DNA from 2 places in the Pseudoalteromonas sp. SD03 genome. Region 2 is predicted to be linked to the other one. Evidence: riboswitches for the same ligand, from Rfam matches in the RefSeq annotation. Region 2 holds a riboswitch; the other holds the start of a gene.
What was found. Region 2 has a riboswitch for lysine ahead of lysC (lysine-sensitive aspartokinase 3). Riboswitches for the same ligand answer to the same signal wherever they lie in the genome.
Positions count from the first base shown of each region.

Region 1: another riboswitch for lysine. It lies ahead of dapA (4-hydroxy-tetrahydrodipicolinate synthase); the one in region 2 lies ahead of lysC (lysine-sensitive aspartokinase 3).

Region 1 is NZ_CP162514.1:200,105-204,533, reverse strand. Features, by position in the region: gene ABZP26_RS00995 (YdiU family protein) at 34-1,443, opposite strand; gene ABZP26_RS00990 (DNA-3-methyladenine glycosylase I) at 1,452-2,150, opposite strand; lysine riboswitch at 2,338-2,517, shown strand; gene dapA (4-hydroxy-tetrahydrodipicolinate synthase) at 2,645-3,529, shown strand; gene ABZP26_RS00980 (2,3,4,5-tetrahydropyridine-2,6-dicarboxylate N-succinyltransferase) at 3,545-4,285, shown strand; gene ABZP26_RS00975 (PLP-dependent decarboxylase) at 4,285-4,429, shown strand, end outside.
Region 2 is NZ_CP162514.1:2,059,657-2,064,085, reverse strand. Features, by position in the region: gene ABZP26_RS09600 (hypothetical protein) at 1-1,007, opposite strand, end outside; gene nhaD (sodium:proton antiporter NhaD) at 1,204-2,451, shown strand; lysine riboswitch at 2,550-2,722, shown strand; gene lysC (lysine-sensitive aspartokinase 3) at 2,798-4,189, shown strand; gene ABZP26_RS09585 (4'-phosphopantetheinyl transferase superfamily protein) at 4,166-4,429, opposite strand, start outside.

The DNA.
Region 1 (4,429 bases), 1.7 Mb from region 2:
TTTTATAATCATTTTAAAATACAAAAATCATACTTAAGTACCACAAAAAGTACGATAATTCTTATCATCTTCGGGCGGCGTTTGAAACTCTGTGGCCTGCACATGGTTTGTGTAAGGGCTCGCCATCACTTGGCTAAAACGACTGAGTAGCTCACTATCCCCATGCGTAGTGTACTGCGTAATAATATCTTCAATAATATGATTACGCGGAATCACACTTGGGTTTGCCTGTCGCATTATATTATAACTATGCTCATTAGTTCGTGTTTGCCATTGCTGTGCCCAAGAGGTAAGTGCTAATGGTATTTCAGCTTGCCCATTTAACGACTCAGTGAGTGCATTAAAAGTATTGGTATAATCAAGCTGGTGTTGTTTTAATAACCCTAGTAACTCCCCCACCAGCTCATTATCTTTATCATCAGCTATTGTTAGCCCTAACTTTTGTGCCCACATAGCGCTAAATTGCTGATTAAATTGCGTTGAAAAGCCCTCAATTAAAGGCGTCATCATTGCCACCGCTTGCTCGTCATCGTCACTGATCAGCGCTATTAGACTCTCTGCTAAGCGGGCACAGTTCCAACTTGCCATGTTTGGCTGATTACCAAACGCATAACGCCCTTGTTTATCAATAGAGCTAAACACGGTATCAAAATCAAACTGGTTCATCATGGCACATGGACCGTAATCTATGGTTTCACCACTAATTAAGGTGTTGTCGGTATTCATTACCCCATGAATAAACCCCACCCTCATCCAACTTACGACTAAGTTAACTTGATTGGTTATCACTGCGGCTAAAAAATCTAAATAACGCTGAGCGCCAGTGCTGTTAATCTCGGGATAGTGTCTTTGAATGGCTAAGTCGGCTAAGTTTTTTAGGCTAGTAACGTCACCTTGAGTGGCTAAATATTGAAACGAGCCCACCCGAATATGACTGCTGGCGAGTCGGGTTACAATAGCACCTGGTTGAGGTGGGTTGCGATAAACGGTTTCGCCACTGCCAACCACGGCTAAACAACGCGTTGTTGGAATGCCAAGCGCGTGCATAGCTTCGCTCATTACGTACTCACGAATAGCTGGACCTAATGCACAGCGGCCATCGCCTCCGCGCGAAAATGGCGTAGCACCAGCGCCTTTTAATTGCAGATCCCAAAGCTGATTTTTATCATCGCTAATCGCACCGAGCAAATGTGCCCTACCATCCCCTAGTCGCGGTGAAAAGTGACCAAACTGATGACCAGAATATCCCAGTGCCACCGCAGAAATCGCTTGGGGTTCATTACCGCTAAATATATTTGCTCGAGAATCGGCACTCACCTGTATATTAAATTGCTTAGCTAGGGGCTCATTCCATAACAATAACTGTGGCGCTGTCACCTTGGCTGGATGATCGCTAATTGCAAACCCCTCACCAATGTCGGTATACCTTGGCACTAATTTCATGTTTAATCCTATTGTTTTTGGCTGATACCTACGCGATTGTCACCTACACCATAAGCGACAATTAAGCTTAGCTCTTGCATGCTTAAGCCGCTTTGCTGCTGCAGTTCATTAAAGAATGCCTGCGCCGCACTTAGTGACTTTTTAGTTTGTAATCCGCCATCTATAATTTTATGGGCACGCAAATAGCTTTCTACGTCTCTTGAAAGTAAAAAAGTATCTTTTCCTAAGGCGCGCAGCGCATAAGGGCCGGTATTACCACCAAGCCTTGCACCATGCTTTTTTAAATACGCCCACAAGCCAATAATATCTTCACTTGGCCAGTTAGCAATAAACTCACTAAAGCTGCCGTATTGCTCTGCAACTTCGTGGATCATATACGCATTTTCAGTAATAGTTTTTACTTTTTTATAGTTGCGTACAATCCGCTCATCACTGGCTTTTTGCTCAAGCATATCCGGTGGCATCATCAATAGTTTTTCAACATTGAAATCCCAGAAAACCTCTCTAAATCCGGCCCACTTACTGTTGATCACCGACCAATAAAAACCACTTTGAAAAACTTTCCGAGTAAATTCTTCTAGCCAATCATCATCACTTAATGTGACGAGTTGCTTTGTTGATAAAGGTTTTGCGAGTAACAACTTAAGCATTTTTTCAGAGCCCTTTCGCTCTACCGCTCGCTTATAAATATCACTAAATTTTTCCATCTGCTTAATACCTTACTTCGACAATAGTACTAGTGTACGAGAAAAGCAGCTAATACGTAATAACTGTCAATCAGGATGAATCTATCTATATTTAGTCACTTGACACCTAGACGGCTAAAGTGGTTTAATCGCCACACTTACCCTATTACATTGTATTTGCTGATTGATTTTTCAATAGCAAGTGCAAAGGGCTGGAAGAGGTGCGTTATTCAGGTAGCGTATGTTAGGAGCGCAAACTCCATTGAGCATACGTGAGGGGAATTAACGCCGAGAGGTAACACTTTTTTGTGAAAGGTTGCTTCGGGCGACTAGGCTGAATCCTAGCGACTGTCACCAATAACATATTTGGTGGAGAGCTTCTGGTCTTAGTATAATAAGGCCGTGCGCCCTATTATTTAAGCCCATTCGCTCTTCGAATTATAAACACATTCAAAGAGTCAGGCATCCTAAATACCCGCCAAAAACTCGACGAATGCCCTATAAGTTCGTGAGAGATGATCAACAACTTCAATATTAACAATTTCCATTTATGGACTGCGCTGATCACCCCATTTGATCAAAATGGCCTAGTTGATTACGCAACCTTAGACACCTTGGTGGCCGAACAAGAAGCCGCTAACAATGGCATTTTACTGCTAGGTAGCACCGGCGAAGGGTTAGCCCTTACCCTCAAAGAACAGCAAGCCATCGTAGAGCATGTCTGCCAATTACAGCCGAGCGTCCCCCTTATGGTTGCGGTAGGCGGTAGTAACTTAAAGCAACAGCTTGAATGGGTTAATTACTGCAACCAGCTGCCTATCCATGGTTTTTTACTCGGCTCGCCTTTGTATGCCAAACCCGGTGCAGTGGGGCAAACGCATTGGTTTGAAAGCTTACTCAATGCCAGTTCTCATCCTTGTATGCTTTATAACGTACCAGGACGTAGTGCGGTTAGCATTCCCATTGCAACCATTGAAAACCTCAAACAACATAAAAATTTATGGGCACTGAAAGAAGCCAGTGGCTCTATCTCTCAATTTGAAGCCTATCGACAAGCAGCGCCTGAACTAGCCATTTTTAGTGGTGACGATGCCCTCATGCCTTATTTTGCCCAAGCAGGTGCAAAAGGTTTAGTGTCGGTTGCAGCCAATGCATGGCCAGTGCAAACCCATGAGTTTGTAAAGCGCAGTTTAAGCGGCCAACACCCTAATCTTTTTGTCCAGTGGTCTAGTGCTATCAATAGCTTATTTTCAGTAGCCAACCCTATCCCAGTCAAAGTGTTAATGCATTTACAAGGGCGTATTGGCAGTCCGTATTTACGCCCACCTTTAACACACCTTGAGCTGACACACACAGATGACATTTCATCGGCAAACAACACCATTTTATCTTGGCATTAAATACAGGTTTTTATAATGAACTGGTTAGAACTATTAAATAATTTAGAAACGGGCGCGGTTCGCGCAGCAACACAAGACGAAAACGGCCAATGGCACGCTAACGTAGAAGTAAAGCAAGGCATTTTAGAAGCCTTTAAAAACGGTCAAAACACCGAGTTTGCTGGCGGTTTTGTTGATAAACATAACTTAGCGCCGCAAAGCTTTGAAGCCACAGCAGGCGTTCGCATGGTACCCGGTGGTTCAAGTGTGCGCCGTGGTGCACATGTTGCCAAAGGCACTATTATTATGCCACCTGCGTACGTAAATATTGGTGCATTTATTGACGAGGGCACTATGGTAGATAGCCACGCGCTCGTAGGGTCGTGTGCTCAAGTAGGTAAAAATGTGCATTTAAGCGCAGCGGTACAATTAGGCGGAGTACTTGAGCCCATTGGTGCCAGCCCTGTGGTCATAGAAGACGATGCATTCATTGGTGCAGGCTGTGTGATTGTTGAAGGCGTGGTAGTTAAAAAAGGCGCGGTACTTGCCCCAGGTGTTCGCTTATCTGCAACCATCCCTGTTTATGACTGCGTAAATGAGCGCCAGCTTGATAAAGGCGAAGCAATCCCTGAATACGCGATTGTGATCCCTGGATCTCGCCCTGCGTCAAACGATTGGGCGCGCGAGCAAGGCTTAAGCATGTCGTGTGCGTTAATTGTTAAATACCGTGACGAGCAAAGTGATGCGTCATTATTGCTTGAAGAGGTTTTACGTTAATGACCTTTTTGAGCACGCCCGTTAAAACCGCTATTGATAAGCTAGCAACTGAGCTTGATACGCCCTTTTTTGTTTATGATCTTGATTCACTAAACACACATTTAACGCGTTTAGTGGCACAAACCGAGGTAAAACTCTGGTATG
Region 2 (4,429 bases):
GGAATGTTTGGCGTGACAAACGCAGGCACATCGTTTTGCTCTGGTAGCTGATATTCATGATGCTCAAATTCAGCCAGGCTTGCCATGTAGGCTACTATATGGCGCTGTTGACCCAATGAATACTTTTGCGCATCGCTTACAAAATGTGGCTGCACGGCGCTGAGCATATTATCTACCCCATTTTTACGTATTAGCCCTAATACTTTTGCTACTTGGCGGGTAACAAGGTTATTACGGCGCAACTCTTCACGCAGTGGCATAAGCATATCGGCACTTTTACGTAAGCTTATCCGGCCAACTAAGTGCATTTCTAGAATGCGGGTACGCAATTGCTCAAGCATGCGTTTATCGTTGTATGCTTTGCCTGAACGTTCAATATGTTCTATTTGGGTGCTAATTTGTTGCTCAATTAAAGTAAAACAGGCATGAAAGTCGCCTCTAATATCCACCATTTCCAGCATGGGTTCTATATACTCATCAAACGCTTCTATCACGGCTTTATAGCGTTTTTGTAGCGACTGCACTGCATTATTAGATTTGGCTTGCTCAACAATATTTAAAATGGCGTTTTCGTTGTGTAAAAACAGTTTGATTATTTTACGCACCCGATCATCCATAATACGGCTAAAGCGGCGTAAATCATCAAAATCTTCCATTTCACCGGCATTAGATAGCCGATTACCTAAACGGGCCAAATCATCAACCAATACACTTATTTCTTGTGCTAAGCCTAAATGTTCTTCTTGCAGTAAAAAGGTGGCAAAATCGGCAATGGCGCGGTTAATTTCCAGTTGTGACGATTTAGCCAGCGGAATAATAATTTCTTGATTTAATAACCGGTTGGTTTCTTTATAAATACGCTCATTATTCCACGTGGGTTGCTTTTGCTTAATGGCATTTTGAAGATCTTTAATACTAAAGTCGGCCATTTTAAAGCGCTTAAATAATAGCTCTAATACACCCCAGTGTTCATTTAGGGTATTAAGTAGCTTTTTAGCTGGGATCATAAGGCGTTGCAACTTCCTAGTATTCGTTATTTTATATTTCTCGAACTTATATGGTATTCGTTTTTGCGACGATTTAATAATAGTTTTTACACCCGCTTAGTGATAGTATCCGCGCCGAATATAGGCACATAGAGTTTGTGGGTATATTTTTTACATGGTTTCAATTTTTACTTAACCCCGAAGGTTGTTTAATATCATGGTTTCCTCGATTATCCTGACGCTGATAGCGATTGCATTCTTGCTTATCGTTATTGAGGATGTGATCCACGTTAACAAAGCCAAAACGACGTTATTTTTTGGTACACTTTGCTGGATTATCTCCTTTATTTTTCCTCTTAATGGGCAAAGCCCCGAAACGATTCAAACCCTCCTAGACCACAATATTTTAGAAATTGCTTCTTTATGGCTGTTTTTAATGGCCGCAATGACCTTTGTCGCCTATTTAAACTCTAAAGGACTTATCGAAAATGTTGTGAATCGGATTATGCCAACCAGCATTAGTGAGCGAAAGCTGATGTTTTTGGTGGGGTGTTTTGCGTTTTTATTTTCATCTATTTCAGACAACGTTACGGCCACGCTAATATCACTGGCAGTGATTATGTCATTAAAACTTGAAGCCAAAAAGTTAGTTAAGTACGCCACGCTTATTGTATTTGCTGTAAACTCCGGTGGTGTATCACTTATCACGGGTGATGTAACCACACTTATGATTTTCCTTGATGGTAAAGTAACAATTAGCAATTTATTACTGTTAATTGTGCCTGCGTTACTAAGTGTATTATTACTGGCTACTTTGTTATCAATTGGCATGAATAAGCAACTCGAGTTTAAAAAAACTAAATTTAAACGTATTGAAAAAACCGACATAACCATTGCGGTTATTTTCTTCACTACGGTTATTGCTACGCTTACATTGAGTGTTTTATACAGTGTACCGCCTCTGCTTACTTTTTTATTGGGTTTATCTATTATGTTTTTAGTCGCGCAATTTTTAATGCGCAAAAAAGACATCAACAAAGATATGATCGATTTTATACGCGACATAGAGTACGACACCTTATTGTTTTTCGTGGGTGTGTTACTGCTTGTTGGTGCGTTAAAAGAAGTTGGGGTACTGAGCCAATTTACTAATTTGTATACGGTAATGGCGCCAGAGTACGCAAACTACTTAATGGGTATTTTATCCGCAGGTGTTGATAACGTGCCACTAACGGCAGCGTTATTAAAAGCCGACATTGTAATGAGTCAACAGCATTGGTTGTCGTTTACGTATGCAACCGGTGTAGGTGGCTCTATGCTAATCATTGGCTCGGCGGCCGGTATTATAGCCATGAGTAAGGTAAAAGAGCTGACGTTTGCAAGTTACCTTCGCTTATCGCTGTATTTATTACTGTGTTACACCTTTGGTTATGCGGGCTCTTACTTAATGGGTAGTTTTATTTGATTTTATAGTAAAACGACTTGACAGCTAGACGTCTAAACGATAACTTTCAAAGCCGCACTCTTAGTGCGGTTTTGTTTTATTAGCCACAGGTTAATAATACATTCAGAAGAGGTGCGATACTTAGGTACTTAATGTGAGGCAACGACAGCCTGCGATCATTAAGGAGGGAAGTACTCGCCGAGGAAAATAATGGGTCGTTACCATTGTTTTTCGGTTTATGGGGCTGAATCCTCAAAACTGTCACCAATTTAGGTGGAGAGCTTCTGGCAGTAGATTTTTCTTATCTTTATTTCCTGCCAAGTTCTTCTTGTTTTATTGCGGTTTGGATGCCGCGAAAGGAGACGAAATGACTACCCAACCAGTGCCACAAAGTTCACAGTGCACAAAATCAGATTACATTGTTGCCAAATTTGGTGGCACCAGCGTTGCTAACTTTGAGGCGATGAGCCGTTGTAGCGAAATTATCGTAAACGATAAAAATGTACGTATTGTTGCAGTAAGCGCCAGTGCCGGAGTGACCAATCATTTAGTGGAGCTTTGCAAAGCGGGTATTGAAGCCGCTAAACGCCAACAGCATATTGATGGTGTCCTTGCGATTCAGCAGGCTATTTTAAATGACCTGTCGTTAGATGAGGATTTAGCCATTGGGTTTAATCAAACGCTAGATGCATTTCAAACGTTGGCGGCACAAACACTCAATACTGAGCAGCAGTTCGATGAGCTACTTAGCTTTGGCGAGCGTTTATCGTCTTACTTATTTACTCAAGTACTAAGGTTAAAGGGTTTAAAAGCCACTCGTTTTGATGTGCGCCAGGTGCTTAAAACCGATAGCCAATTTGGTAAAGCAACACCAAATGTGGCCGCCACAGCGCAAGCCGCTAAAACACATTTAATTCCGCTGCTTGATGATAGCGTTATTGTGACCCAAGGGTTTATTGGTAGCGATGCAAACAATTTAACGACCACGCTCGGTCGAGGCGGCTCAGATTATAGTGCTGCACTGCTTGCTGAGGCTATTAACGCTAAAAGTGTGCATATTTGGACTGACGTAGTGGGTATTTTTAGCACCGATCCTCGTTTGTGTGTAAAAGCCACTCCTATTGCGCGTTTAAGTTTTGATGAAGCAGCAGAAATGGCGACCTTTGGCGCTAAAGTGCTGCACCCAGCTACAATTTTGCCTGCCAGTCGCAGCCATATAAATGTGTTTGTTGGCTCAAGCACAGAACCAGAACTTGGCGGTACGTGGATTGAACGTGAAAAATCGCAGCTACCTGGTATTCGTGCGGTAACGCAACGTAAAAATCAAATATTATTAACCCTTAAAAGCCCAGAAATGTTATTAGCGAGTGGTTTTTTAGCCCGTATATTTACTATTTTAAGTGAGTGCAATATTTCGGTAGACTTGGTTACCACCTCTGAAATTAGTGTAGCAATTACCCTTGATAATGCGCCTAATGCATCACGCCCAGAGCTAGATCAAGAGTGCTTAGATAAACTCGCTGAATTTTGCCATGTATCGGTTGAGAACAATTTAACCCTAGTAGCACTTATTGGGTCTGAAATTGTATTGCGTCAGCACGAAATGAATTTAATGAAAGTATTAAGTGATTTTAATATTAGACTTATTTGCCATGGTGCAAGTAAACATAACTTGTGCTTTTTAGTTGAGCAAAGCGAGTCTGATGCAGTGGTTCAAGCGATTCATAGTCGATTACTAGAAAGTGATTGCGCTGCGTAAATCGTTAATAGTTATTATTGAGCACCGCCAGTCGGTGCTTTTTTTTGCCACAACGCTAATATCAAACATGTCGTTATGTGCTCCAACCACGGTATTGCTACAAGCTGTAAGCTGAGTGTTATTAAGTTCGTTAAACACATTAGGGCTTAATAATTGAGCAATGGGGCGGCTGGTGGCTTTAGCCAGCGCTTCTTTTAATGTCCAAATCCTAAAAAAATGATGTGCTTGAGTTGTTATGTT